One region of the Streptomyces phaeolivaceus genome, then DNA from elsewhere that is predicted to be linked to it. Evidence: riboswitches for the same ligand, from Rfam matches in the RefSeq annotation. Region 1 holds a riboswitch; the other holds the start of a gene.
What was found. Region 1 has a riboswitch for glycine ahead of gcvP (aminomethyl-transferring glycine dehydrogenase). Riboswitches for the same ligand answer to the same signal wherever they lie in the genome.
Positions count from the first base shown of each region.

Region 2: it holds a riboswitch for glycine, as region 1 does, so the genes downstream of both, gcvT (glycine cleavage system aminomethyltransferase GcvT) here and gcvP (aminomethyl-transferring glycine dehydrogenase) in region 1, are expected to answer to the same signal.

Region 1 is NZ_CP045096.1:1,310,005-1,324,719, reverse strand. It holds gene F9278_RS06360 (DUF881 domain-containing protein) at 1-808, shown strand, start outside; gene F9278_RS06355 (small basic family protein) at 805-1,137, shown strand; gene F9278_RS06350 (DUF881 domain-containing protein) at 1,143-2,018, shown strand; gene F9278_RS06345 (FHA domain-containing protein) at 2,080-3,051, shown strand; gene ftsR (transcriptional regulator FtsR) at 3,094-3,855, shown strand; gene F9278_RS06335 (bifunctional nuclease family protein) at 3,940-4,413, shown strand; gene F9278_RS06330 (MerR family transcriptional regulator) at 4,828-5,355, shown strand; gene F9278_RS06325 (DNA polymerase IV) at 5,439-6,794, shown strand; gene F9278_RS06320 (PRC-barrel domain-containing protein) at 6,945-7,313, opposite strand; glycine riboswitch at 7,438-7,534, shown strand; gene gcvP (aminomethyl-transferring glycine dehydrogenase) at 7,707-10,592, shown strand; gene F9278_RS06310 (DUF5999 family protein) at 10,709-10,909, opposite strand; gene F9278_RS06305 (hypothetical protein) at 11,332-11,916, opposite strand; gene F9278_RS06300 (glutamate-cysteine ligase family protein) at 12,488-14,002, shown strand; gene F9278_RS06295 (CPBP family intramembrane glutamic endopeptidase) at 14,122-14,715, shown strand, end outside.
Region 2 is NZ_CP045096.1:7,515,086-7,529,800, forward strand. It holds gene glyA (serine hydroxymethyltransferase) at 1-99, opposite strand, end outside; gene gcvH (glycine cleavage system protein GcvH) at 137-514, opposite strand; gene gcvT (glycine cleavage system aminomethyltransferase GcvT) at 633-1,784, opposite strand; glycine riboswitch at 1,973-2,071, opposite strand; gene F9278_RS34705 (AAA family ATPase) at 2,269-2,937, shown strand; gene F9278_RS34710 (enhanced serine sensitivity protein SseB) at 3,026-3,802, shown strand; gene F9278_RS34715 (enhanced serine sensitivity protein SseB C-terminal domain-containing protein) at 4,025-4,774, shown strand; gene F9278_RS34720 (ABC transporter permease) at 5,116-6,114, shown strand; gene F9278_RS34725 (ABC transporter substrate-binding protein) at 6,172-7,929, shown strand; gene F9278_RS34730 (ABC transporter permease) at 7,999-9,006, shown strand; gene F9278_RS34735 (ABC transporter ATP-binding protein) at 9,003-10,097, shown strand; gene F9278_RS34740 (ABC transporter ATP-binding protein) at 10,094-11,302, shown strand; gene F9278_RS34745 (trimeric intracellular cation channel family protein) at 11,366-12,007, shown strand; gene F9278_RS34750 (thioesterase family protein) at 12,033-12,881, shown strand; gene F9278_RS34755 (TIGR03086 family metal-binding protein) at 12,928-13,467, opposite strand; gene F9278_RS34765 (TetR family transcriptional regulator) at 13,842-14,468, opposite strand; gene F9278_RS46445 (hypothetical protein) at 14,571-14,715, shown strand, end outside.

The DNA of each region.
Region 1 (14,715 bases):
CAGCCTCGACGACGGATACGCCGAGGCCGCCGCCCGCCGGAAGGCCGCGGGCACCGAGGGCCTGCCGAAGACGGTACGGGCCAAGCTGGGGCTCGCGGTCGGTCTGGTGCTCGCCGCCCTGGTGGTGACCGTGGGTGCGGCGCAGGCGCGGATAAGCGCTCCGGTGGTGGCCAAGGAGCGCGAGGAGCTCATCGACCGCATCCAGCAGGAGACCGCCGCCGCGGACAAGCTGGAGGACTCCGTGGACGGACTCCGCGACGATGTGAGCGCACGCCAGCGCAGGGCGCTCAAGGAGGACGGCGGCAGCGACGGGAACGACCTGGTGGGCATCTTGTCGGGCGCCGTCGAAGTGCACGGCCCCGGGGTCCGGCTCGTCGTCAACGACTCCAAGAGCGCCGCGCAGGGCGGTGACGGCGACCCCCGGGAGACGTCCGGGTTCTCGGACACCGGTCGGGTGCGCGACCGGGACATGCAGCGGGTCGTCAACGGACTGTGGGCGTCGGGCGCCGAGGCCATCTCGATCAACGGGCAGCGGCTCACCGCGCTGTCGGCGATCCGGGCCGCCGGCGACGCGATACTGGTCGACAACAAGCCACTGGCACCGCCCTACACGATCCTCGCCGTGGGGGACGGGCAACGACTGAGCACCAGGTTCCAGAACAGCCCCGACGGGCTGTATCTGCACGCCCTCCAGGAGAACTTCGGCATCCGGACGAGCATCTCCGCCGAGGACGACATCAAGGTGCCGGCGGCGCCGAGCGTGATCGTACGAACAGCAGAACCCAGCACAGAGAAGGGCACATCGTGATCGCCGTACTGGGCCTCGTCCTCGGAGTCGTGGCCGGACTGTTGGTCCGGCCCGAGGTACCGGCGGTGGTCGAGCCGTATCTCCCCATCGCCGTGGTCGCGGCGCTCGACGCCGTCTTCGGCGGTCTGCGCGCGATGCTGGACGGCATCTTCGACGACAAGGTCTTCGTGGTGTCCTTCCTGTCGAACGTGGTCGTGGCCGCCCTGATCGTCTTCCTCGGCGACAAGTTGGGCGTCGGCGCCCAGCTGTCCACGGGCGTCGTGGTCGTCCTCGGTATCCGTATCTTCTCCAACGCCGCGGCGATCCGCCGGCACGTGTTCCGGGCGTGAGGCCGATGAACGAACGGGACGAGACACCGAGGCCGAAGCCGACTCAGGGTGGGGGAGAGGACGACTCCCCGACGACCCGGCTGCGCCGGGAACTGCCCCAGGAGGTGCCTTCCACGGCCGCCGAGGAGCCCGGTGAGGCCCCTCGGGACGAGCAGGACAAGGTGACCGGGCGGCAGCGGCTGGCTCAGGGACTGTGGCCACCGCGCTTCACCCGCGCCCAACTCATCGTCGCCCTCCTGCTGTTCGGCCTCGGATTCGGACTGGCCATCCAGGTGGCCTCCACCAACGACGACAGCGCGCTGCGCGGAGCCCGTCAGGAGGACCTCGTACGCATCCTCGATGAACTGGATGACCGTACACAGCGTCTGGAGGAGGAGAAGCAAGGTCTCGAGGATCAGCGCACCGAGTTGGAGAACAGCTCGGACCAGGCCGAGGAGGCACGCAAGCAGACGGTCGAGAAGGAGCGGCAACTCGGCATTCTGGCGGGCACGGTGGCGGCGCAGGGACCCGGCATCACACTGACGATCGACGACACGAAGGGGACGGTCGAGGCGGACATGCTGCTCGACGCGATCCAGGAGCTGCGCGCGGCCGGCGCGGAGGCGATCCAGGTGAACGGTGTACGGGTCGTGGCCAGTACCTATCTGACCGATTCCGGTGAGGGAATCAGTGTCGACGGGAACAAGATCACCCAGCCGTTTCGTTTCAAGGTCATCGGCAACCCGCAGGACCTCGAACCCGCACTGAACATCCCCGGAGGCGTGGTGCAGACACTGGAGAAGGAGCAGGCCACCGTGACCGTGCAGCGGGCGGACAAGATCGTCGTGGACGCTTTGCGAGCGGCGAAGCAGCCTGACTACGCTCGGTCGTCCTCCCAGTGAACCGCAGGTGCATAGGGCCCGTCCGGCGAGGGCATGAGGTTGCGGGGGGTCGGCGCACCGAATGGGTGGTGCGTGGTGGAAACTGTCTGGTGGATACGGACGTTGTGAGGTTGTCCGGCTCGGCCGGTGTGTTCAGTCAGGGTTCGTCCTGCCCCACGGGCGGGTCTGTTTCGGTCAAGGGGAATCGCCCGTGAAGTTGTTTGCGAAGTTGTTCGGCAAGAGCGCGCGAGAGGGCAGCGGCAACGCGACCTCCCGCCATCGCGCGCAGCCTTCGGAAGCGGAGGGCCAGGGCGGTGAGCGCCCCATGTTCCGGGACCAGGTCGCTGGTCCGGGAGGTGACATTTCCGGAGGTCAGGGCGCGCCGTCTGTTGACCCTGCCCAGTCGGGCCGCATAGGTTTCGGGGAACCGTCAGCCTCAGGTACGGGTGGAGGGTTTACTTCAGACCCGTATGCGTCCCATGCCCCGGCGGGGCAGCCGCGGCAGGAGGATCCGTCGATGTCGGCCCTGGTGTGTACGAGGTGCGGTAACCGCAACGCGGAGAACAGCCGCTTCTGCTCGAACTGCGGTGCTCCGCTGCGGGCCGGGGCCACCGCCGAGCGTCCCTCCGAGACGACCTCGACGATCTCCATCTCCGGCCTCGAGGCCTATGACTCCGAGGTCACCGGACAGACCCAGCTGCCGGCGCTCTCCCCGGAGGCCCAGGCCGCCGTCGACGCGCTGCCGCTCGGCTCGGCGCTGCTGGTCGTGCGCCGCGGTCCGAACGCGGGCAGCCGTTTCCTGCTGGACAGTGATCTGACCACGGCGGGCCGTCACCCGCAGAGCGACATCTTCCTGGACGACGTGACGGTGTCGCGTCGCCATGTGGAGTTCCGCCGGGGCCAGGACGGCTCGTTCACGGTCGCCGACGTCGGCAGCCTGAACGGCACGTACGTCAACCGTGAGCGGATCGACCAGGTCGCCCTGCACAACGGCGACGAGGTGCAGATCGGCAAGTACCGGCTGGTCTTCTACGCGAGCCAGCGGGGCTACTGACCCTCCCCCGGACCATGTCCGGGGGGACCCCAGGGAAGGTCCATGCTTCGAACAACGAGCGGTGGTGCCGACCACGGCACCACCGCCGCGGACAGTGGCCTGATGAGCATCGGCACGGTGCTGAACGCACTGCGTGAGGAGTTCCCCGAGGTAACGATCTCCAAGATCCGTTTTCTGGAGTCGGAAGGGCTCATCGAGCCGCAGCGGACCCCCTCGGGGTATCGCAAGTTCAGCGCCGGGGACGTCGAGCGGCTCGGACACGTCCTCAGGATGCAGCGGGACCACTATCTGCCGCTGAAGGTCATCCGCGAGTATCTGGAGGCCCTGGAGCGCGGTGAGGACGTACGGTTGCCGTCCGTGGGGCGTCAGCGGGACGCCGGTGACGGGGAGAGTCTGAGCGAGCTGTTCGGCTTCGGGGAGCCCGAGGAGGCGACGGCCGCCCGGATCGGGCGCGGTGAGCTGGTCGCCGGTGCCGGGATCGACGAGGAGCAGCTGGCCGAGTGGGAGTCGTACGGGCTGGTGGCCCCGCTGCCGGACGGGTCGTTCGACGCCGAGTCCCTCACTGTCGCCACGCTTGTGGTGGAACTGGGGCGGTTCGGTATCGAGCCCCGGCATCTGCGGGTGATGCGGGCCGCCGCGGACCGTGAGGCGGGGCTCGTCGACCAGGTCGTGGCGCCTCTGCGGCTGCACCGGAATCCGCAGACCAGGGCGCATGCGGAGGACAGGACGAGGGAACTGGCGGGGCTCACGGTGAAGCTGCACGCCGCGCTCGTGCAGAGCGCGCTGGGTGTACGGCTCCGCTGAGGTGCGGTGTTCGCCCGTGGCGGATCGGTGGGCCGATCCGAGCCCGACTACCCAAACATCCCGAGCACGGCCTAGGGTTGCTGTGTGAACGAGCTCGATGTCGTAGGTGTCCGGGTCGAAATGCCCTCCAACCAACCGATCGTGCTCCTGCGCGAAGTGGGAGGCGACCGTTACCTCCCCATCTGGATCGGGCCGGGGGAGGCGACGGCGATCGCTTTCGCCCAGCAGGGCATGGCCCCCGCGCGACCGCTGACCCACGACCTGTTCAAGGACGTGCTGGAGGCCGTCGGCCAGGAGCTCACGGAAGTGCGCATCACCGACCTGCGTGAGGGCGTCTTCTACGCGGAGCTGGTGTTCGCCAGTGGGGTTGAGGTGAGTGCCCGGCCCTCCGACGCCATAGCGCTGGCGCTGCGCACCGGGACGCCGATCTTCGGCAGTGACGGGGTGCTCGACGACGCGGGCATCGCAATCCCGGACGAGCAGGAGGACGAGGTGGAGAAGTTCCGCGAGTTCCTCGACCAGATCTCGCCCGAGGACTTCGGAACGAACAGTCAGTGAGGCCGGGCGGGCGGTCGTACGGGGCCGAGGGCCCTTGACACCGTCCGACGGCGGCCGTGACAGGTGGGTGGGCTGCTCGGTTCGGTCGGGATGCCCGTCCGGGGCCCGGCACATGCCGCGCGCCAGTGCGCTGTCAGGCAGTTGCGCTGCAGCGCATTCGGCTAGCCTTTCCCCACGGGAGGGCACGGGAAACCACTCTCAGGGTGATTATCACTCGGCGTGGCGAGTGCGGTGGTCGTTGACGCACCCCTGGTGGCTGCCTACCGTCGATGAGGCAGGTCAAGGACGGAGGTCGGCGTGAGAAGCAGCGGCGACGGTACGGCTGGGGGTGCCCCCGGACGCAGGCTGGGGGACGGCGGCCCGTACCCGCTTCACAGCAGCGCGGCCGGTCACGTCCCGCAGCGGCCCACGGCCGTGCAGGACAGCGCGGAAGCGGCGCCCGAGCCGCACGAGAACGTCGGCTACCGCGGCCCCACCGCGTGCGCGGCCGCCGGCATCACCTATCGGCAGCTCGACTACTGGGCCCGGACCGGCCTGGTGGAGCCGAGTGTGCGGTCCGCCCAGGGCTCGGGGACGCAGCGGCTCTACAGCTTCCGGGACGTCGTCGTCCTGAAGATCGTGAAACGGTTCCTCGACACGGGAGTGTCGCTGCAGAACATCCGCACCGCCGTCCAGCACCTGCGCGAGCGGGGCTTCAGCGATCTGGAGCGGATGACGCTGATGAGCGACGGGGCGACGGTCTACGAGTGCACCTCGCCCGACGAGGTCCACGCCCTGCTCCAGGGCGGCCAGGGGGTCTTCGGGATCGCCGTAGGGGTGGTCTGGCGTGATGTGGAAAGCGCTCTCTCCCAGCTGCACGGGGAGCGGGTCGACACGGGGGAGACGCTCGTGGGTCACAACCCGTCGGACGAGCTGGCGCGGCGGCGGAACCGGGCGGTCTGAGGGGCGTCCCCGCCCCCCGGCCGAGCGGTACGGGACTCCGGCGGTACGGGGCATTGTCAGTGGCGTAGGGCAGCATCGGAGATGTGAGAACCGCGCCCACGATCCTGCATCTCGACATGGATGCCTTCTACGCCTCGGCGGAGCAGGCGTCCAAGCCGAGTCTGCGGGGGAAAGCCGTTGTCGTGGGCGGGCTCGGGCCGCGTGGGGTGGTTGCGACCGCCTCGTACGAGGCGCGGGCCTTCGGGGTGCACTCGGCGATGCCGATGGCCCAGGCGCGTCGGCTCGCGCCGAACGCCGCGTATCTCACGCCGCGCTTCACGTTCTACCGGGCGATCAGCGATCAGGTCATGGGGCTGTTGCGTGATCTGTCGCCGCTGGTGGAGCCGCTGAGCCTGGACGAGGCGTTCGTGGACCTGGAGGCCGGGGACGCGGCCTGGGACGAGGCGTCGGCGCGGCTGGTGGGGGTGCGGTTGCGGGCGGACATCCGGGCGGTGACCGCGCTGACCGGATCCGTGGGGCTGGCCGCCTCCAAGATGCTCGCGAAGATCGCCTCCGAGCAGGCCAAGCCGGACGGGCTGGCGCTGATCGATCCGGGCACCGAGCGGGAGCTGCTGGGGCCGATGTCCGTACGGATCCTGCCGGGGGTGGGGCCGGCGACCGGGGACCATCTGCGGCGGGCCGGGATCACCACGGTCGAGGAGATCGTGGAGGCGGGCGAGGACGAGGTCGTACGGCTGCTCGGGAAGGCCCATGGGCACGGGCTGTACGCGATGGCGCTGGCGCGGGACGACCGGGCGGTGGTGGCCGAGCGGGACACGAAGTCGGTGTCGGTGGAGGACACCTACGACGTGGACATCCATGACCGGGTGCGGGTGCGGATGGAGGTGCGGCGGCTCGCGGACCGGTGTGTGCGGAGGTTGCGGGGGGCCGGGCTGTCCGGGCGGACGATCGTGTTGAAGGTGCGGCGGTACGACTTCTCCACGCTGACCCGGTCCGAGACGTTGCGGGGGCCGACGGACGACCCGGCGGTGGTGCGGGAGGCCGCGGGGCGGCTGCTGGAGGCCGTGGACACGACGGGTGGGGTGCGGCTGCTCGGGGTCGGGGTCAGCGGGCTCGCCGACTACACGCAGGAGGATCTGTTCGCGCAGGCGGCCGGGGAGCCGGAGCTTGTGGAGGAGGAGACGGTGGACGCCGAGGTGCCCGTGGTGGAGGCGGGCGCGGGTGCGGTCGCCGAGCGGCAGTGGAGGGCCGGGCACGACGTGCGGCATGCCGAGTACGGGCACGGGTGGGTGCAGGGTAGCGGGCTGGGGAGGGTGACCGTGCGGTTCGAGAGACCGGACGATGTGGGGCCTGGGCGGGTGCGGACCTTCAGGACCGATGATCCGGGGCTGGAGCCGGCGGAGCCGTTGCCGTTGGTGTCGGGTGCGGTGAGGGGCTGAGGTCGCACGGCACCGCCGGGGAACGACGCTGTGGCTCGGCGCCGTCGCGGCGGGATGAAGAGGGGCATGGCTTGAGGAGGGCGGGGGGCAAGAGGATGAGGTGGGGCGGGAGCAGGACGGGGGTGGCCGGTGGGGAGGCGGGGGCCGGGTTCAGGGGTCGTCCTGGCCTGTCACGTTGCCGAAGTTGTGGTCCGCGGGTGGCGGTGGGGCTATGTCCAGGCCGTAGTGGTGGTAGAGCTGGAGTTCCTGTTCGGGGGAGAGATGGCGGCCCACGCCGAAGTCGGGGGCGTCCTTGATGAGGGCGCGGTCGAAGGGGACGTGGAGGGTGCCTTCGGCGAGGTGGCTGGGCTCCAGGGGGACGAAGGCGTCCCGGCCGAAGAAGCCCATGCGTATCGCGGCCCACTCGGGGACACCGGTCGCGTCGTCGAGATAGACCTCGTCGACGGTGCCGATCTTGCTGCCCTTGCGGTCGAACGCCTTGCGGCCGATCAGATTGCGCGGATCGATGTCGGTCTGCACGGGCCCTCCAGGTGGTCGCAAAGGGGTGGCGCGTCGTCTCTCACCACTACGAAAAGCCACATCGGGGGCGGCGGCCACTCGAAGACCCGTGCGTTGACCGCGCTGATACGCTGGCAGCGGCTGTCGACCCCGTGCGGGAGAGTCCTCCGGACACCATCCGGAGGCGCCGAAGGAGCAACTCCTCCCCGGAATCTCTCAGGCTCACGTACCGCACGGACGAGGTCACTCTGGAAAGCAGAGCGGGTGTCATGGCATCCGCTCTCACCGACGGTGAAAGCCGGTTCGTACCTGGACCGGTGAAGCTCTCAGGTTGAGATGACAGAGGGGGAGGCCGTCGGGGCACCCGTGCCGTGGTGCCCCTCGAAGGTCGTGTCAGACCAGGAGGCCTCCGTAATGACCGCCCATCGCATTCCGCTCTCCGAACTCGAACAGGGAATCCCCTTCGAGCGGCGCCACATCGGCCCGGACGTCGAGGCACGGGCCAAGATGCTCGCGCACGTCGGATACGGCTCGCTCGACGAGCTGACGGCCGCCGCGGTCCCGGATGTGATCAAGAACGCCGAGGCGCTGGATCTGCCGGGCGCGCGCACCGAGGCCGAGGTGCTCGCCGAGCTGCGGTCGCTGGCGGACCGCAACCAGGTGCTCGGCTCGATGATCGGGCTCGGCTACTACGGGACCTTCACACCGCCGGTCATTCTGCGGAACGTCATGGAGAACCCGGCCTGGTACACCGCCTACACGCCGTATCAGCCCGAGATCTCCCAGGGGCGGCTGGAGGCGCTGCTCAACTTCCAGACCGTCGTCGCCGAACTGACCGGGCTGCCCACCTCCGGGGCCTCCCTGCTCGACGAGGGGACCGCCGCCGCCGAGGCCATGGCGTTGTCCCGGCGGATGGGGAAGAACAAGAAGGGGCTCTTCCTCGTCGACGCGGACGCGCTGCCGCAGACGATCGCCGTGATCGAGACCCGGGCCGAGCCGACCGGGGTCGAGGTCGTCGTGGCCGACCTCAGCCAGGGGATTCCGGCCGAGATCGCCTCTCGCGACATCAACGGGGTGCTGCTGCAGTACCCGGGCGCCTCCGGTGTCGTACGTGATCTGAAGCCGGTGATCGAGCAGGCGCACGCGCTCGGCGCGCTCGTCACCGTCGCCGCCGATCTGCTGGCACTGACGCTGCTCGCCTCGCCCGGTGAGCTGGGTGCGGACATCGCGGTGGGCACGACACAGCGGTTCGGTGTGCCGATGGGCTTCGGAGGGCCGCACGCGGGCTACATGGCCGTAGGGGAGAAGTTCGCACGCAGCCTGCCCGGACGGCTCGTCGGGGTGTCCGTGGACGCGGACGGACACAAGGCGTACCGGCTCGCCCTGCAGACGCGGGAGCAGCACATCCGCCGGGAGAAGGCGACCAGCAACATCTGTACGGCACAGGTGCTGCTCGCCGTGATGGCCGGGATGTACGCCGTCTACCACGGGCCCGAGGGGCTGCGGACCGTCGCCCGGCGTACGCACCGCTACGCCACCGTGCTCGCCGCCGGGCTCGCGGCCGGTGGGATCGAGGTCGTGCACGGGGCGTACTTCGACACGCTCACCGTGCGGGTGCCGGGACGGGCCGGTGAGGTCGTCGCCGCCGCGCGGGAACATGGCGTGAACCTGCACCTCGTGGACGCCGACCAGGTGTCCATCTCCTGCGACGAGACCACGACCAGGGCGCAGCTGGGCGCCGTATGGACCGCGTTCGGGGTGGAGGGCGACGTCGAGGCGCTCGACTCGGCCGCCGAGGACACGCTGCCCGAGGCGCTGCTGCGCACGGACGACTACCTCACGCACCCGGTCTTCCACGACCACCGCTCCGAGACCGCGATGCTGCGCTATCTGCGCCGGCTCGCCGACCGGGACTACGCGCTGGACCGGGGCATGATCCCGCTGGGCTCCTGCACGATGAAGCTCAACGCGACCACCGAGATGGAGCCGGTGACCTGGCCGGAGTTCGGGCAGCTGCACCCGTTCGCGCCCGCCGGGCAGGCGCAGGGGTATCTCACGCTCATCCGTGAGCTGGAGGAGCGGCTGGCGGAAGCCACCGGGTACGACAAGGTGTCGCTGCAGCCGAACGCGGGCTCGCAGGGTGAGCTGGCCGGGCTGCTGGCCGTACGCGGTTATCACCGGGCGCGTGGCGACGAGCAGCGGACCGTGTGTCTGATCCCGTCCTCCGCGCACGGGACGAACGCGGCGAGCGCGGTCATGGCCGGGATGAAGGTCGTCGTCGTGAAGACCGCCGAGGACGGTGAGATCGACGTCGAGGATCTGCGGGCCAAGATCGAGCAGTACCGCGACGAGCTGTCCGTGCTGATGATCACCTATCCGTCGACGCACGGCGTGTTCGAGGAGCACGTGGCCGAGATCTGCGCGCAGGTGCACGACGCGGGCGGTCAGGTGTACGTCGACGGCGCCAACCTCAACGCGCTGGTGGGCCTCGCCAAGCCGGGCCACTTCGGCGGGGACGTCTCGCACCTGAACCTGCACAAGACCTTCTGCATCCCGCACGGCGGCGGCGGTCCGGGCGTCGGCCCGGTGGCGGTGCGCGAGCATCTGGCGCCGTATCTGCCGAACCACCCGTTGCAGCCGGCGGCCGGCCCGGAGACGGGCGTGGGGCCGATCTCGGCGGCCCCGTGGGGGTCGGCGGGCATTCTGCCGATCTCCTGGGCGTACGTCCGGCTCATGGGCGGTGAGGGGCTGAAGCGGGCCACTCAGGTGGCGGTGCTCAGCGCCAACTACATCGCCAAGCGGCTGGAGCCGCACTACCCGGTGCTGTACACCGGTCCGGGCGGACTGGTGGCGCACGAGTGCATCATCGACCTGCGGCCGCTGGCCAAGTCGACCGGGGTGAGCGTCGACGACATCGCCAAGCGGCTGATCGACTACGGCTTCCACGCGCCGACGATGTCGTTCCCGGTGGCCGGGACGCTGATGATCGAGCCGACCGAGTCGGAGGACCTCGGCGAACTGGACCGGTTCTGCGAGGCGATGATCGCGATCCGCGCGGAGATCGAGAAGGTCGGCTCGGGTCAGTGGCCCGCGGACGACAACCCGCTGCGCAACGCTCCGCACACCGCGGCGGCGCTCGGCGGGGAGTGGAAGCACGCCTACACGCGCGCGGAGGCGGTCTTCCCGGCCGGGGTGTCGCCCGCCGACAAGTACTGGCCGCCGGTGCGCCGGATCGACCAGGCCTTCGGGGACCGGAACCTGGTCTGTTCCTGTCCGCCACTGGACGCCTACGAAGAGTAGTCACACCCGGATACGCGTCGGGGCCGGTTCGGAGAGTGCTTCTCCGGCCGGCCCCTCTTCTGTCCGGGCGGACGTCCTGTGCGGGGACGCTCACCCTGTGCGCACGTGAGTGCGGCTCAGGCGGCGGTCACCACACTGCCCATCGGGCGGTGCGGGGCGATGATCTGGCCGTCCGGCAGGAGCTCACCGGTGTCCTCGAAGAGCAGAACGCCGTTGCAGAGCAGGCTCCATCCCTGCTCCGGGTGGTGCGCCACGAGTCGGGCGCCTTCCCGGTCGGCGGATTCGGCAGTCGGGCACAGTGGCTGGTGCTGGCACATGGTTGTTGGGATCTTTCGGCTTGTCGTGTGGTCTGAGATGGCTGGTTTGTCTGACCCGCGGCTTGATGCCCCGTTCATGGCCGCCCCCCGTTGATAAATCGGTCCGGTCCCAGTGTTGCCCCACGGGCGTCAATCCGCAGGCATTTCGCAGCACGGCTTCTTCACAGGTTGATGACGCATCCCTCGCGCGGACGGTTCATCCCGACCGCACTGTCCCTTCGGGTGGTTCGCCGTGGCCGGATAGGGCTAGTCCTGCCGCGGGAAGGGCGTCCGAATAGCTCGTACGAGCGTATTGGCGCCCGAAAGAGCGGGAATTCTCGGTAACGGAAACAAGTGCCCCGCCACCGGTATATCGGCGGCGGGGCGCGAGCGGTGCGTGTGACGGGGCGACCCTGGTTTCGGACGGGGTTTCGGGTGGGGTTTCAGGCGGGCGATCCGAGGAGCGGCGCGGGTGAAAGGCGGGTGGTCAGCACCGGGAGGAGGTCGGCGACCCGGTGCGGGCGGTGGGCGGCGATGCCCGGTGGCGCGGGTGCCAGCGGGACCAGCAGATCGGTCGGTGCCGGGTGGCCGGTGGTGCCGTCGGCGGTGGGGTCGGCGTGCAGCCAGAGCGTGAGCATGTACAGCTCGGGCACCGACAGCAGGCGAGGCTGGTAGGGCTGCTGCATGACCTCGGCCTGGCGCAGGGCGCGCTCGGTGGAGGCGATGTACGGGCCCTCGAAGAAGTGCGAGAACGCCCAGCCGTCCGGGGTCAGCCGGGTCTCGGCGGCGGCCACGGCGCGGTCGCCACAGCGGATCAGGAACCGCCATCCGGTGAGCCGGGTGGCACCCGTGCCCTCCGGGGTGACGCGGTCGAGCACATGGACGGGCAGGGGCAGTTCGGGTACGGCCGGGCCCTGGGCGTTCTTCAGGGAGGGGGTTCGCGCCTCGTGGACGGCGGTGGGGGAACCGAGTGCCGTGAGGACGGTGCGCAGGGCGGGCGCGGGAGCCGGGGGGACATGCAGCGGCATGGTGGGTCGCCTCTCAATTCGACAGGCACGGTGGCGCGAGGGCGGGGGCGGACGGCGCTGTCAGCTCTCGGGGATCGGAGAGACGGGTGCCCGGGGTCCGGATGCGTGGGTCGGGTCCGCCGCGCAGGACCTGACGGCAGGACCGAGGACCGCGAGTGCCGGCTCTCAGCCTCGTTTGCGGAGTTTATACGACACGTGTTCACCAGAGGTTTCGTCTAGCCGTTCCGAATATGAAGAGCAAGGCGGTATCCGGTCGCCGGAACATGGACGTCACCCCGCTTTTCCGTGGGGGTGTGTCGGTGACCTCGGATTACCGTCGTGTGGCGGACGGCCGGTTCTCGTCGGCGCTTTTCACGAAAGCGCCCAGGGCGGAAAGCGCGTGCTCATTCTTGCCCGGTGAATGTGCCAGAAGCACGCCGAGTGAATAAGGTTGGACGTGACCGCGCTCAGCCTAGCGTGTGCAGGTCGTGCGTGGGACGTTATCGGTGGCTCGGCCTGGGCATCATCATCCGTGGACCCGGGACAGCAGTGGCCGGTTCGTCGGCCTGCCCATCCGAGGAGGGACACTTCGATGGGGGAGAAGGTCGTGGCGGGGCCGTTTGGCCTCTCCGATCGCCAGCAGTACCGCGACAAGCTCCGCCAGTGCCTGGCGGGGCTGGCACGGCTGTTGGAGGAGAAGCGGTTCGACCGCCCCAAGAACCTCATGGGTGTGGAGATCGAGTTGAACCTGGTCGACGGCGACGGTCTGCCGAGAATGATGAATGCGCAAGTACTGGAGCGGATTGCCAGCAGAGATTTCCAAACAGAACTCGCCATGTTCAATCTGGAAGTCAACATTGCCCCACACCGGCTGGGCGGCCGGGTATTCGACCAGCTTTCCGAGGAGCTGCGCACCTCCCTCGCCTATGCCGACCGCAAGGCGATCGAGGTGGGCGCGGGAATCGTGATGATCGGCATCCTGCCCACGCTGGGCCGTGACGACCTGGTCTCGTCGAATCTCTCGGCGGGCGACCGCTACACCCTACTGAACGATCAGATCGTCGCCGCCCGCGGCGAGGATTTCACCCTGGACATCGACGGGGTCGAGCGGCTCGTCTGCACCTCGAAGTCCATCGCGCCCGAGGCCGCCTGCACCTCCGTGCAGTTGCACCTCCAGGTCACCCCGGGCCGGTTCGCCGATGTGTGGAACGCCGCCCAGGCGGTCACCGCCGCGCAGATCGCCATCGGCGCCAACTCGCCCTTCCTGTTCGGGCACGAGCTGTGGCGGGAGTCGCGCCCGCCGCTGTTCCAGCAGTCCACCGACACCCGGCCGCCCGAACTCCAGGCCCAGGGGGTACGGCCGCGCACCTGGTTCGGGGAGCGGTGGATCTCCTCGGCGTTCGACCTGTTCGAGGAGAACCTGCGCTTCTTCCCGGCGCTGCTGCCCATCTGCGACGACGAGGATCCGATGGAGGTTCTCGACGCGGGCGGTGTGCCCTCGCTCGCCGAACTGACCCTGCACAACGGCACGATCTACCGCTGGAACCGCCCGGTCTACGGCATCGCCGACGGGGTCCCGCACCTGCGCGTCGAGAACCGGGTGCTGCCCGCCGGACCGACCATCACGGACGTCATCGCCAACGCCGCCTTCTACTACGGGGTCGTCCGCGCCCTCGCCGAGGAGTCGCGGCCGGTGTGGACGAGGCTGCCGTTCGAGGCCGCCGCGGCCAACTTCGACGAGGCGTGCCGGCACGGCATCGACGCACGGCTGCAGTGGCCGCGCGGGCGCTACGGCGGCGTCGGACCGGTGGACGCGGTGAACCTCGTACGGGACGAGTTGTTGCCGCTCGCGGAGGTGGGGCTGGACGCCTGGGGGGTCGAGCCGGTCGACCGGGACTTCTATCTCGGGGTGATCGAGGAGCGCTGCCGACGTCGGGTCAACGGGGCGTCCTGGCAGGTGGAAACGTTCCATCAGGCGCTGGCCAAGGGGCTCGGCAGGGACGCGGCGCTGGCCGCCACCACGCGGCGGTACGGCGAGCTGATGCACTCCGGGGAGCCCGTCCACAGCTGGCCGGTCGGATTGCCGGAACCGGTACCGCTGGGCTGAGACGCCCGGTGAGCCACCTGTGAGCCCCTGCGGGCTCCTGTGAGGTAAGCCGCCGGAATGTACGGAACCGCCGCGGGTGATGATGGACCCTCGGTGGGGCCGGACAACTGGAGGCGTGGGTGCAGGGGCAGGCGGAGTCGGTTGAGGGTGCGTTGCCGGGGGAGCGGCCGGGGCGACGGATCCTGAGGGACGAGACACTGCTCGTCCTCGCGGTCTCGCTCGGCGCGAGCGGGGTGTCCGCGCTGATCAGCTTCATCGGCTCGGTCACCAGGCCGGGCGGGCTGAAGGACCAGGCGGCCACCATGAACGCCTCGGCCGCGCCGGGGCGGCCCTGGCTCGACCTCGCGTGGCAGCTCTTCGGGATCACGACCGCCCTGGTGCCCGTCGCCCTGGTCGCGCACTTCCTGCTGCGCGAGGGCGCCGGGCTGCGCACCCTCGGGTTCGACCGGACGAGGCCATGGCCCGACCTCGGGCGGGGCGCGGCGATCGCCGCGGTGATCGGCAGCACGGGCATCGCCTTCTATCTGGCGGCCCGCGAACTCGGCTTCAACCTCACGGTGGTGCCGGAGGCGCTGCCCGAGGTGTGGTGGAAGTACCCCGTGCTGATCCTCTCCGCGATCCAGAACGCGGTCCTCGAAGAGGTCATCGTGGTCGCGTATCTGCTGCGCCGGCTCCAGCAGCTGGGCTGGTCGCCGGGCAGCGCGCTCGCCGCC
Region 2 (14,715 bases), 6.2 Mb from region 1:
GATCATCTCCAGCGTGGACTGCTGGCGGTGCAGCTCGGCGTCGACGGCGGCGGCGACCTCCGGGTCCAGCTCGTGCAGGGGCGTGTTCAGAAGCGACATGCGTGCGACCTCAGTCCTCAGTCTCGATCGAGTCTTCTCAGCCGGCGGTGTGGGCGACGTACTCGTCGGCGGAGAGCAGATCGTCCGGCTCCTGCGCGACGCGTACCTTGAACAGCCAGCCGCCCTCGAACGGGGCGGTGTTCACCAGCGACGGGTCGTTGACGACGTCCTCGTTGATCTCGGTGATCTCACCGGAGACCGGCGAGTACAGATCGCTGACGGACTTCGTGGACTCCAGTTCGCCACAGGTCTCGCCCGCGGTCACCGTGGAGCCCACCTCGGGAAGCTGGGCGTAGACGACATCGCCGAGCGCGTTCGCCGCGAACTCCGTGATGCCGACCGTCGAGACGCCGTCCTCGGCGCCCGACAGCCACTCGTGCTCCTTGCTGTAGCGCAGCTGCTGGGGGTTGCTCATGGCCTGAATTCTCCTGTACGCGGGGAGTGCTGATGAATGGGGGACTGCTGAAACCACTGCTGAGCAGCGGAAACGTGCGCAGGGTCACGCCTGGGGCGGGCGACCCGGCGCCCAGTGTCTACTTCCGCCGCTTGTAGAACGGCAGCGCCACGACCTCGTACGGCTCGTGGCTGCCCCGGATGTCCACACCCACACCGACGGTGCCCGGCGCGGCGTGCGTGGCGTCGACGTAGGCCATGGCGATCGGCCGGCCCAGCGTCGGGGAGGGCGCGCCGGAGGTGACCTCGCCGATCACCCGGCCGTCGGCGACGACCGGGTAGCCGGCGCGCGGCACCCGGCGGCCCTCGGCGACCAGTCCGACGAGCACCCGCGGCGGCGCGGACTCGGCGCGGGCGGCGGCCTCGGCGAGCGCGGTACGCCCGACGAAGTCGGCCGGCTGCCCGGACTTCTCGAACTTCACGACCCGTCCGAGCCCGGCGTCGAAGGGCGTCAGCGCGGTGGACAGCTCGTGCCCGTACAGCGGCATCCCCGCCTCCAGGCGCAGCGTGTCCCGGCAGGACAGCCCGCAGGGCACCAGGCCGACGCCCTCGCCCGCCTTGGTCAGCGCCTGCCACAGCTCGACGGCGTGCTCCGGATTCACGAACAGCTCGAAGCCGTCCTCGCCGGTGTACCCGGTGCGCGCGATCAGCGCGGGCACCCCGGCGACCGTGCCGGGCAGTCCCGCGTAGTACTTCAGACCGTCGAGGTCGGCGTCGGTGAGGGCCTTGACGATCCCCGGCGACTCGGGGCCCTGCACGGCGAGCAGCGCGTACCCGTCCCGGTCGTCCCGGACCTCGGCGTCGAACCCGGCGGAGCGCTCCACGAGCGCGTCCAGCACCACCTGGGCGTTGGAGGCGTTCGCGACGACCAGACAGGTCGAGGAACCGGCCTCGGTCTCCGCCAGTCGGTAGACGATCAGGTCGTCGAGGATGCCGCCGTCCTCGCGGCAGATCATGGTGTACCGGGCGCGGCCCGGCCGCACCCCGCCGATGTCGCCGACCAGCGCGTGATCGAGCAGCGCGGCGGCCCCCGGGCCGGTGACGGTGATCTCGCCCATGTGGGAGAGATCGAAGAGACCGGCCCGCGTGCGGACGGCCGTGTGCTCGTCGCGCTCCGAGCCGTAGCGCAGGGGCATGTCCCAGCCCGCGAAGTCGGTCATCGTCGCGCCGAGCGAGCGATGCAGGGCGTCGAGCGCGGTACGGCGGGGTGCGGTGGTGGGGCTGCTGCTCATCGGTGTGACGCTCCCAGGGCATGACGGACGACGGATGACGGGTGAGGAAAGTCCTCCCCATCTGTCATCGGAACCTGAGAGGTTCACCACGACCGTACGTACCGGTGTACGTACCGATGGCCGTGACTTGCACCGTGGGTGGAGCCGCCTCCCGCGAAGGGGAGATACGGCCCGCTTTTCAGATCTGCCTCGCCCGCGCGGTATCGGGGCCTGAGAGATTCAAGGGAGGGACTTGCTCCTTCGGCGCCCCAGCGAACTGTCGCTGGGAACTCTCCCGCGCGGATTCAAGCGGCCGGTATGCAGTTGGCGCGGACATCATCGCACGCATCGACGCGGTACGTCAGGGGGAGCTTTCAAGGCAGACACGGCGGTCCGTAGCACTCTTGTGGCAATACGAGGACTGAACCAGGAGGGATCGGGCATTACCTTCTCTTTACAGTCTGTGGGGATGGGACCTCTCATACCCCTGGGGAGGACGATCACGGTGAACAGGACCACGGCGTACGCGACGACGTCGGGCATCGCGATGCCCAAGCAGCCCGTCGCACCGGTCGGTGAGGCGTGCGGCCCGTTCCCGAGGGCGGTCGTCCGGGACCTCAGGGAGCGTGCGGGGCGCAGCCCGCACGGCCTGTCCTTCGGCCCGGTCGACCTGGTGGTGGTCACCGGGCTCCCCGGCAGCGGCAAGTCGACCCTGATGCGCCGGGCCGTCCCCGGCGTCCGGATCGACTCCCAGGACACCCGTGACCGCTTCGACGCGCGCTTCGCCCGCCATCTGCCGTACGCGGTCTACCGCCCCCTCGTGCGCCTCGCGCACTACGCGGGGCTGCGGCGCGCCCTCCGCTCGGGGGAGGGCGTCGTCGTGCACGACTGCGGGGCGCAGGCCTGGGTCCGCAGCTGGCTGGCGCGCGAGGCCCGCCGGCGCGGCGGCACACTGCATCTGCTGCTGCTCGACGTCACACCCGGTGAGGCGCGGGACGGGCAGCGGGAGCGCGGGCGCGGGGTGTCGCGGTACGCGTTCGCCCGGCACCGGGGGGCGATGACCCGGCTGCTGCGTTCGGTGGAGAAGGGGCGGCTGCCCCAGGGGTGCGGGGCGGCGGTGATCATCGACCGGGCCGCCGCGGACGTTCTGAAGCGGATCGACTTCGTGGGGTGAGCCCGGAGCCGCGGGGGGCGCGCTCCCGGGCCGGAACCAATTAAGGTGCAGCTACAACAGCATCACGGAGCAAAGCGGTAGGCAGCAGATGGACTTCCCGGCGGACTTTCCGGCACAGGCGTATCCCCATGGGCACGGCGGGTGGCCCGGCAACGAGCTGGAGGAGGTGCTGTCCGCCTCGCTCGGGGTGCCCCAGGCCGGGGCACGAATCGTGGAGGTGCTGGCCCGCAGCTTCGTCTGGGTGCCGCTGCCGGAGGGCGGCGGTCCGCGGAGCGGTCAGCTGGACCTGCCGACCATGGAGTTCGACGGGCAGGCGTATGTGCCGGTCTTCAGCTCCGAGGAGCAGTTCCGCCAGGTCGTCGGCAGCCACATGTCGTACACGATCGCCCCGGCCGTCGAGTTCGCGCGCGGACTGCCCCCGCAGATCGGTCTCGCCCTCAACCCGGACGGTGTGGTGGGCATCCCGCTGCCGCCGCCCGCCGTCGCCGAAGTGTGCCGGGCCGGGCGGACCCCGCTGGACGGCTCGGCGAACGGAGCCCGGGTCCGGCTCCACGAACCGGACTGGCAGGACGACCCCGTCGACTTCCTGGCCGCCGCCTCCGCCGAGTTCGCCGCGACCGGGGTCGTCCTCTCCGCCCGCCGCTGCCTCGCCACCATCGAGACCGCCCACCCCGTCATGTTCATCGGCGTCGACCTGGCCTCCTGGGAGGCCGACCGCGCCCTCCCCCTCGCCGCCCTCGGCCGCGCCCTCACCAAGACCCCCGTCCCCTGGCCGGTGAACATGGTCTTCCTGGACGTGGCCCAGGACCCGGTGGGCGACTGGCTCCGCGAAAAGGTGCGGCCCTTCTACCAACAGGGCTACTGACCCCCGAGCCCGTCTTTTGTCCTCAGGGGCGCGGGGCTGTATCCATATGCGGCTCCGCCGCGTGGGCGCGACCAGCCACGACGCACCCGCACCCCGCAACGCACAACAACCCCCGAGCCCTGATCGGCTCAACCAGCACACCACCTAAGCTGGTCCTGCAACCAGGGTCCAACACCGAAGGGCGGCAACGTGAGCGGCAGCGGCAGCGGCAACGTCGAGCACATGCTGCGCCAGGTGACCCCCGGGCGTTACGACGCCTACGAGGCGCTGCTGCGTGCCCTCGCCTCCCCGTCCTCCGGCCAGATCTGGATGCTGCTCTGGCACGGCCAGGCCGGCTCCCCGGACGCCCAGTACGGGAACATGGAGGTCGACGGGTTCAACTACGCCCCCTGCGTCACCTCCGCCCAGGAGCTCTCCGCCAGTGGCTGGAACCGCAGTTACGAGGTGGTCGACGGCCTCGACGTGGCCCGCACCCTGTACCCCGACCACTACGGCCTCTGGCTCAACCCGCACGCGCCGGGCGGCGGCGTCGGCATCCCCTGGCTCGATCTGCGCCGTATCGCCACCGGCCTGGAGCGGCAGCCCGCGGGCCCCCTCCGGCTCTCCGACCCGGCCATCGAGATCCCGCAGTTCTACGCCCTGCTGACACAGAACGCCCACCGCACCCCCGCCGTGCGCTCGCTGCGCCGCGCCTGGGTGCAGCCCGCGCTGGGCGCCCCGTACCTGGCCATCGGCCTCGATGTGTACGACACCTCGCCGCCCGCCGTCGACTCGGTGCGCGCGATGATGCAGCAGTCCATCGGCGCGGTCCCCGACGGCCTGCCCGTCTCCACGGTCGCCATGTCCGACGAGTACGACCCGGTCGCCATGTGGCTGCGGGCCGGCGCCCGCCCCTTCTACGACCGCGAGGCCCACGCCGCCCCCGCCCAGGCCCCGGCGGCCGGCGGCTACGGATACCCCGGCGGGTACTGAGCCGTCACATCCGGGAGCCGGCGAGCCGCACCCGGGCGGGTTTCCACCGCTCAACAGAGCGTCACGTCCGCATAGCGGAACCCTGCTGGCCACATCACGGTTGCGCATACATTCGTCGCCAAGTCTGGTGCCTGATCGCGCGACCGTTGAAGACTCCCCCAGAGCGATGGGGGGATCCGGCGAACACGCTGTTCACGCGGTGAAGTTCGGTGCCGTACCTCCTCCCGTACCCATCAGTAGTCACAGAGCAAGAGAGCAGCAGTGGTGACGGACCGCACCGCAGACCCGGGCGGCCGCCAGGCACAGTCGGCAACCACCGGCACGGGCAAGCACGAGGGACGATGACCGCACCCATTGAGACGACCGGATCGCAGGCCGAGGCACAACCCGAGGCCGTGCTGGAGGGCGTCGAGGCGAAGAAGATCGAGGGCCGTTCGCTCGGTCAGATCGCCTGGACCCGCTTCAAGCGCGACAAGGTGGCGGTGGCCGGCGGAGTCGTCGTCGTCCTGCTGATCCTGATCGCGGCCCTCTCCCGGCCGCTGCAGTCGATGCTGGGGCTCGACCCCAACGCGTTCAACCAGGATCTGATCGACGCCAACACCTCCCTGCCCAAAGGCGACTTCGGCGGGATGAGCTGGGACCACCCGCTCGGCGTGGAGCCGAAGTTCGGCCGTGACATCCTCGCCCGCATCCTGGAGGGCTCCTGGGTCTCCCTGGTCGTGGCCTTCGGGGCGACGATCCTGTCCAACGCCATCGGCGTGGTGCTCGGCCTGGTCGCCGGCTACTACGGCGGCCGGGTGGACACGATCGTGAGCCGGCTGATGGACACCTTCCTGGCGTTCCCGCTGCTGCTGTTCGCGATCGCCATCTCCGCGACGCTGCAGGGCGGCGCCTTCGGTCTCGAAGGACTGCCGCTGCACATCACGGTGCTGATCTTCGTCATCGGCTTCTTCAACTGGCCGTACATGGGACGCATCGTGCGCGGTCAGACACTGGCGCTGCGCGAGCGCGAGTTCATCGACGCCTCGCGCGGGATGGGGGCCGGCGGCCCGTACGTCCTGTTCAAGGAACTGCTGCCCAACCTCGTCGCGCCGATCATCGTCTACTCGACGCTGCTCATCCCGACGAACATCATCTTCGAGGCGTCGCTGAGCTTCCTCGGCGTCGGTATCCAGCCGCCGCAGGCATCCTGGGGCGGCATGCTCAACCAGGCGGTCGACTTCTTCGAGGTCGACCCGCAGTACATGATCGTTCCCGGCCTCGCGATCTTCATCACGGTGCTGGCCTTCAACCTTCTCGGTGACGGCCTCCGGGACGCCCTCGACCCCCGCAGCCGCTGACGTCTGCGGTCTGTCGTCCCACACAACTGTCCAACTACGAAGGGGAAACCGACCATCATGCGAAGGTCAGCAATGGCCGCGGTCGCGGTTGCGAGCGCCGCCGGACTGCTTCTGTCCGCGTGCAGCAAGGCGGATGACGGCACGGACGACGCCCCCAAGGGGGCCGGCGCCAACGCCGCGACCAAGGGTGTCGTGAACGAGTCGACGGAGAAGGGCGGCACGGTCACGTACGCCAGCTCCGACGCCCCCGAGTCCCTCGACCCGGGCAACATGTACTACGCCTACGGCTTCAACTTCAGCCGCCTCTACGCGCGTCCGCTCATGACGTTCAAGCCCGGCGCGGGCGACGCGGGCAACGAGCTGGTGCCGGACCTCGCGGAGAGCGCGGGCACGCCCAGCGACGGCGGAAAGACGTGGACGTACAAGATCCGTCAGGGCGTCAAGTACGAGGACGGCACCGCGGTCACCTCCAAGGACGTCAAGTACGCCGTGGAGCGTTCGAACTTCGCGCGTGACGTGCTCTCCCTCGGTCCGAACTACTTCCAGCAGATGCTGAACGACCCGGACAAGTACAAGGGCCCCTACGCGGACAAGAGCGACAAGGGCATCGCCTCCATCGAGACGCCGGACGACCACACCATCGTCTTCAAGCTGAACAAGGCGTTCTCCGAGTTCGACTACCTGGCGAGCATGCCGCAGACGGCTCCGGTGCCGAAGGCCAAGGACACCGGCGTCGACTACACCAAGAAGGTCGTCTCCTCCGGCTCGTACAAGTTCGAGAAGTACGACGAGGGCAAGCAGATCGTCCTGGTGCGCAACGACCAGTGGGACGCCAAGACGGACCCGCTGCGCAAGCAGTACCCGGACAAGATCGTGGTGAACCTGAAGGTCAACAAGGCCACCATCGACAAGGACGTGATGGCCGGCGACACCATGATCGACATCCAGGGCACCGGTGTCGACGCCCAGACGCAGGCCCAGGTCCTCAAGGACAAGGACCAGCTGGCCAACACCGACAACGCGCTCGGCGGCCGGCTCGTCTACACGGCGATCAACACCAAGGTCGCGCCGTTCGACAACGTCGAGTGCCGCAAGGCCGTCGAGTACGCGATCGACAAGGTCGCCGTGCAGACCGCGATGGGCGGCCCGATCCGCGGTGACATCGCCTCCACCGTCCTGCCCACCGATGTCTCGGGCTACGCGAAGGACGACCTGTACGCCACCCCGGACAGCAAGGGTGACGTCGCCAAGGCCAAGGAGCACCTGAAGGCCTGTGGCAAGGAGGGCGGCTTCAAGACCTCCATCTCCGCCCGCACCGACCGGCAGGGCGAGGTCGACGCGGCCACCGCGGTCGTCGAGGCGCTGAAGAAGGTCGGCATCGAGGCCGACATCAAGCAGTACCCGTCGGGCAAGTACTTCTCGGACTACGCGGGTGTCCCCGCGTTCAACAAGAAGAACAACATCGGTCTGATCATGATGCAGTGGGGCTCCGACTGGCCCACCGGCTACGGCTTCCTGCAGCAGATCGTGCACGGCAAGGCCATCGGCGAGTCCGGCAACACCAACCTCTCCGAGCTGGACGACCCGGCGATCAACAAGCTGCTGGACGACGCGATCGGCAACACCGACGAGGCCGCCCGCACCGCCGCGTACACCGAGGTCGACAAGAAGGTCATGGAGCAGGCCGCCATCGTGCCGCTGACCTACTTCAAGGTCCTGCTGTACCGCTCGCCGTACGCCACCAACCTGGTGTCGTCCTCGGCCTTCAGCGGTCAGTACGACTACCTCAACATCGGTGCCAAGGAAAAGAAGTAGCCCCGGAAGGCAGGTGAAGGCATTGGCGCCCGCGGGTGAACACACCCGCGGGCGCCGGCGCCGGTCCTCGTGATCTCGTACATCATCCGCCGGACGATCGCGGCGGTGATCCTGCTGCTCGTCGTCACCGCGGTCACCTTCGGCATCTTCTTCATCCTGCCGAAGCTCGCCGGGCAGTCCGTCGACCAGCTGGCACAGCAGTACATCGGCAAGAACCCCACGCCCGAGGACATCGCGGCGGTCAAGCGGAACCTCGGCCTGGACCAGCCGGTCTACGAGCAGTACTGGAACTTCCTCAAGGGGATCGTCTCCGGTGCCACGTACGACCTCGGTCCCACCACGGTCCGCTGCGACGCGCCCTGCTTCGGCTACTCCTTCAAGGACCACCTGGAGGTCTGGCCGCAGCTCACCAGCAGGCTCCCCGTGACGATCTCGCTCGCGGCCGGTGCCGCCGTGCTGTGGCTGCTGGGCGGCATCATCGCCGGTGTCATCTCGGCCCTGAAGCCCGGCTCGATCTTCGACCGGGCCGCCATGGGCGTGGCCCTCGCGGGCGTCTCGCTGCCCATGTTCTTCACCGGTCAGCTCGCCCTGCTGCTGTTCAGCTACCAGCTGGAGATCTTCGGCAGGACGTACGTCCCCTTCACCGAGAACCCCTCGCAGTGGGCCAACACCCTCTTCCTGCCCTGGTGCTCGCTGGCGCTCCTCTACTCGGCCATCTACGCCCGGCTCACCCGCTCGGGCATGCTGGAGACGATGAACGAGGACTACATCCGCACCGCGCGGGCCAAGGGACTGCGGGAGCGCAACGTGGTCGTCAAGCACGGTCTGCGGGCCGCGCTGACGCCGCTGGTGACGGTCTTCGGCATGGACGTCGGTCTGCTCCTCGGCGGTGCCCTGATCACCGAGACCGTGTTCTCCCTGCACGGTATCGGCGAGTACGCGGTCCAGTCGATCACCACGAACGACCTGCCCCCGATCCTCGGGGTGACCCTGCTCGCGGCGTTCTTCGTCGTCTTCATGAACCTTGTGGTGGACCTGTTGTACGCCACGATCGACCCGCGGGTGAGGCTCTCGTGACCGAACTGTCCAAGACCGGGGCCGCCGTCGGCGAGCCCGCACGCGCCGGGGACGCCCCCGAGGCGTTCCTCGAAGTGCGCGACCTCAAGGTGCACTTCCCGACCGACGACGGCCTGGTCAAGTCCGTCGACGGTCTCTCCTTCCAGCTGGAGAAGGGCAAGACCCTCGGCATCGTCGGCGAGTCCGGCTCCGGCAAGTCGGTGACCTCGCTGGCGATCATGGGCCTGCACCGGCTCGGCGCGCGCGGCAAGAACGTGCGGATGTCCGGCGAGATCTGGCTGGACGGCAAGGAACTCGTCGGGGCGAGCCCCGACGAGGTGCGCCAGCTGCGCGGCCGCGACATGGCGATGATCTTCCAGGACCCGCTGTCCGCGATGCACCCGTACTACAAGGTCGGCAGCCAGATCGTGGAGGCGTACCGCGTCCACCACGACGTCAGCAAGAAGGTCGCGCGCAAGCGTGCCGTCGAACTGCTCGACCGCGTCGGCATCCCCGAACCCCACAAGCGCCTCGACGGCTACCCGCACGAGTTCTCCGGCGGTATGCGTCAGCGCGCGATGATCGCCATGGCCCTGGTCAACAACCCCGAACTGCTGATCGCCGACGAGCCGACCACCGCGCTCGACGTGACCGTGCAGGCGCAGATCCTCGACCTGATCCGGGACCTGCAGAAGGAGTTCGGCTCCGCGGTCATCATCATCACGCACGACCTCGGCGTGGTCGCCGAGATCGCCGACGACATCCTCGTGATGTACGGCGGGCGCTGTGTGGAGCGCGGCCCGGTCGACGACATCTTCTACGAGCCCCAGCACCCCTACACCTGGGGTCTGCTCGGTTCGATGCCACGTATCGACCGCGCCCAGACCGACCGGCTCATCCCGGTCAAGGGCCAGCCGCCGAGCCTCATCAACGTCCCCTCGGGCTGCGCCTTCAACCCGCGCTGCCCCTACGCGGACGTCCCCAAGGACAACGTCACCCGCACCGAGCGCCCCGACCTGCGTGAGGTCGGCGGCCGGCACTTCACCGCCTGCCACCTGTCGCAGGAGGACCGCACGCGGATCTGGACCGAAGAGATTGCGCCGAAGCTGTGAGTGAGACTGAGACCGGGGCCAAGACCGGGAGCGGGGCCGCCGTGCCGGCCCAGCGCGCCGACGCCGACGAGAAACCGCTGCTCAGGGTCGAGGGCCTGGTCAAGCACTTCCCCATCAAGAAAGGCCTGCTCCAACGGCAGGTCGGGGCGGTCAAGGCCGTCGACGGCATCGACTTCGAGGTGCGCCGGGGCGAGACCCTCGGTGTCGTCGGCGAGTCCGGCTGCGGCAAGTCGACCATGGGCCGGCTCATCACCCGCCTGCTGGAGCCGTCCGGCGGCAAGGTCGAGTTCGACGGCACGGACATCACGCACCTCAAGACCGCCGGTATGCGTCCGCTGCGCCGTGACATCCAGATGATCTTCCAGGACCCGTACGGCTCGCTGAACCCCCGGCACACCATCGGCACCATCGTCTCGGCGCCGTTCAAGCTCCAGGGCGTCGAGCCCGAGGGCGGGGTGAAGAAGGAGGTCCAGCGCCTCCTGGAGCTGGTGGGCCTCAGCCCCGAGCACTACAACCGCTACCCGCACGAGTTCTCCGGCGGCCAGCGCCAGCGCGTCGGCATCGCCCGCGCGCTCGCCCTGAAGCCCCGGATGGTCGTCGCGGACGAGCCGGTCTCCGCGCTCGACGTGTCCATCCAGGCCCAGGTCGTCAACCTGATGGACGACCTCCAGGACGAGCTGGGTCTGACCTATGTGATCATCGCGCACGACCTCTCCGTCGTCCGCCATGTCTCCGACCGCATCGCGGTGATGTACCTCGGCAAGATCGTGGAGCTGGCCGACCGGGACTCCCTGTACGCGGCGCCGATGCACCCGTACACCAAGGCGCTGCTCTCGGCCGTGCCGATCCCGGACCCGAAGCGCCGCAACGCCAAGAGCGAGCGCATCCTGCTCAAGGGCGATGTGCCCTCGCCGATCGCGCCGCCCAGCGGCTGCCGCTTCCACACCCGGTGCTGGAAGGCGACCCAGGTCTGCACGACCACCGAGCCGCCCCTCGCCGAGCTGAAGCCGGGGCAGCGGGTCGCCTGCCACCACCCGGAGAACTTCGCGGACCAGCAGCCGCAGGACGTCGTCCTGCTGACGGCCGCGAAGGAGGCGGCGGAACTGGTACCGGACGCGGTGAAGAAGGACGCGGTGAAGAAGGACACGGTCGAGAAGGACACGGCCGAGAAGACCGAGCCGGTCGCGGAGACCGACGACAAGTAAGCAGGAACGCGCCCCCGCCTTGCATTGCAAGGCGGGGGCTTGTTCTTGCGCCACAATATGCAGGTGTCTCAATACCCGCTCGACCTGATCGGCATCTTCGTCTTCGCCATCTCCGGCGCGCTCCTCGCCGTCCGCAAGAACTTCGACGTCTTCGGCATCGCCGTCCTCGCCGAGGTCACCGCGCTCGGCGGCGGGCTGTTCCGGGACCTGGTCATCGGCGCCGTACCCTCGGCGGCCTTCACCGACCTCGGCTACTTCCTCACCCCGCTGCTCGCCGCCCTCCTCGTCTTCTTCCTGCACCCGCACGTGGAGCGCATCCAGACCGGTGTGAACGTCTTCGACGCGGCCGGCCTCGGCCTCTTCTGTGTCGCCGGCACGACGAAGGCGCACGAGTACGGCCTCGGCCTCACCGCCTCCGCCGCGCTCGGCCTCGCGACGGCGGTCGGCGGCGGTGTGCTGCGGGACGTCCTCGCCAACGAGGTGCCCTCGCTGCTGCGCTGGGACCGCGATCTGTACGCCGTGCCCGCGATGGTCGGCGCCGGGATGGTCGTCCTGTGCATCCAGCTCGACGCCCTGACCCCGCTCTCCTCCGCCACCGCCGCGCTCACCGCCTTCGTGCTGCGGCTGCTGGCGATGCGCTACCACTGGCGGGCGCCACGGGCATGGAACCGGCGATCCGCCGCGACGGACGAAGCTACCGCTTAGTAATAACTTGTTGTACGGTACCGGCATGGCTCAGGCATCCCAGGCGATCGTCGGCGACAGCGAGTTCGACCGCGACACCGCCGTCACCCGACGCGGCCCCGGCGTCTACGACATCGACCTCTCCGCGGGCTGGACCATCACCGGCGCCCTCAATGGCGGCTATCTCCTGGCCGTCCTCGGCCGCGCCCTCGCCGACGCGCTCCCGCACGACGACCCGTTCACGATCTCCGCGCACTATCTGACCGCCTCCCGGCCCGGCCCCGCGACCGTCCGCACGGACGTCGTCCGCACCGGACGCACCCTGTCGACCGGCCAGGCCTCCCTCTTCCAGCACGACGACGAGGGCCGCGAGGTCGAACGGATCCGCGTCCTCGCCTCCTACGGCGACCTGGACACCCTCCCCGACGACGTCCGTACGACGGCGAAGCCGCCCGCGATCCCGCCGATCCAGCAGTGCTTCGGCCCGCAGGACGCCCCCGGCCCGGTCCCCGGCGGCTCCGCGATCGCCGACCGGCTCTTCCTGAAGCTCGACCCCGCCACCCTCGGCTGGGCGCTCGGCGCGCCCTCCGGCAAGGGGGAGATGCGCTCCTGGTTCGGGCTCGCCGACGGCCGCGACGCCGACCCGTTCTCGCTGCTCCTCGCGGTGGACGCGCTGCCGCCGACCGCTTTCGAGATGGGCCTCAAGGGCTGGGTCCCGACGGTCGAGCTGACCGTCCACGTCCGGTGCCGCCCGGCGCCGGGACCGCTCCGCGTCTCCATCACCACCCGCAACCTCGCCGGCGGCTTCCTGGAGGAGGACGCCGAGGTCTGGGACAGCGCGGACCGACTGGTCGCCCAGTCCCGCCAGCTGGCCCGCGCCAGGCTGGCGGACTGAGGCGCCGGGGTGCCGGAGCGGCGCCCCGGTTCGTCGCTCCGAGGTCTCAGGCCGTCGGTGTGAGCGGCCTGCGGCCCAGCCAGGCCGCCATCCGGCCGTAGGCGTCGGCACCCTCGGGGGCCGCCACCGCCGGTGCGAAGGGGCGCCCCTCGCGAGGCCCGTCCGGAAGGGCCGCCCGCGCCGCCGTCAGCGAGTGCTCGGCCAGCTCCGGATCGAGCGCGAGCGGCCGGCCCAGGCCCTCGGAGAGATCCCAGGTGTGCGCCACGATCTCCATGACGTACGCGGACAACGCGTCCCGCCCGGGGACCTCGCCCCACGGCACCCGCACCGGCTCCGCCATCCGCTCATCGCTCTTCCAGGCCCTGAGCGCCCGGTTCCGCGTCTCCCCGTACGCGGTCGTCCAGCCGTCGTCCGGCACCCCGTCGACGAACATGCGTACGTCGAGGCAGTCCCCCCGCTCCCCGCAGACCACGATGCGATGCGTGCCGCCGACGACATGGCTGACAGCGTGCGTACGTCGTACTCGGTGCAGGGGGTGGGCCCGGCCGGCTGCTCGGGCCGTACGGTCCCGATCAGCCCTCGGCACCCGGACCCGGTTGCCTCCCTCCGGCCGGCAGAGCTGCCAGGCCCCCTCGGGCGCGCCGTCCGGTGCCCCCTCGGGCCAGCCGTCAGGTGCGCCGAGCGGGGGCCCCGGTGGCGGCGGTCGGAACGGCGGCCCCGGTGGCGGTGGCGGCTGCGGCGGCCCCGGCGGCGGTCAGCAGGGGCAGGGCGGCCAGGCGCCGAGCGGAGCGCCGAGCCAGGAGGCCTCGGCGTCGGCGTCCAAGGAGAGCTGACCGTACGGAGGGCAGCTGACCGTACGGAGGGCAGCTGACCGTAAGGAGGACGGCTGACCGTACGTACGGAAGGGGAGGGGCGCGCCCGGCGATCGGGCGCGCCCCTCCCTTTTGCCCATGCGCCGGCTCAATCCAGCCAGTGGCGGCAGCCGATGCTGATGAGCCGCATCCGGCGGCTCGCCAGCCGGGTGACCCGGAGGCGCTCCTCGTCCGGCTCGTTGCGGGCCTCCAGGAACAGCGAGGCGGTCACCAGCATCTGATCGACGTACAGACCCGCGAGCATCAGCCGGTCGTCGTCGGTCCACCCGTCTGTCTCCGGCCGCTTGGCCAGCTCGGCGCGCACCTCCTCGGTGAACCGGAGCAGTTGGCCCTGGATCGCGTCCCGCACCGGCTGGACCCCGCTGTGCCGTTCGCGCGCGATGAACCGGACGTGCGCGGGGTAGGCGTCGACATGGCGGGCGATCAGGTCGACGGCCCGCTCGATGAGTTCGTCGCTGTCGCCGACCGCCGCCATCAGGTCCCCCAGCACGGGGTGCAGACTGCCGAGCACCTCCTCGACCAGCGCGACCCCGAGATCCGCGGTCGACCGGAAGTGCCGGTAGAACGCGGTGGGGGCGACGCCCACGGCCCGGGTGACCTCGCGAAGTCCCAGGCTGCTGAGGCTCTGCTCCTCCAGCAGACCGAGGGCGGCGTCCATGAGCGCCTGCCGGGTCCGCTGTTTCTGGGCCTGCCGGATACCGAGAGTGTGACTCATGCCATGCAGTCAACAACTGTTCTCCGTAATCGCAAAGCCGGGCGACGCGCTAGACTCGACAGTCAGTGAACAGTTGTAACCACAACGAGAGGCGAACCCGCCATGCTGTTCCTCGTCGCCGCACTTCTGCTGCTGGGTGTCGTCCTGGGCACCGTCGCCCATGTGCCGCTGGCCGTCTCGTCCGCCCTGGCGGCCGGTATCGCCCTCTGGCTCGCGGTCTTCGCGTACCGCGAGCGTCACGCCCGTC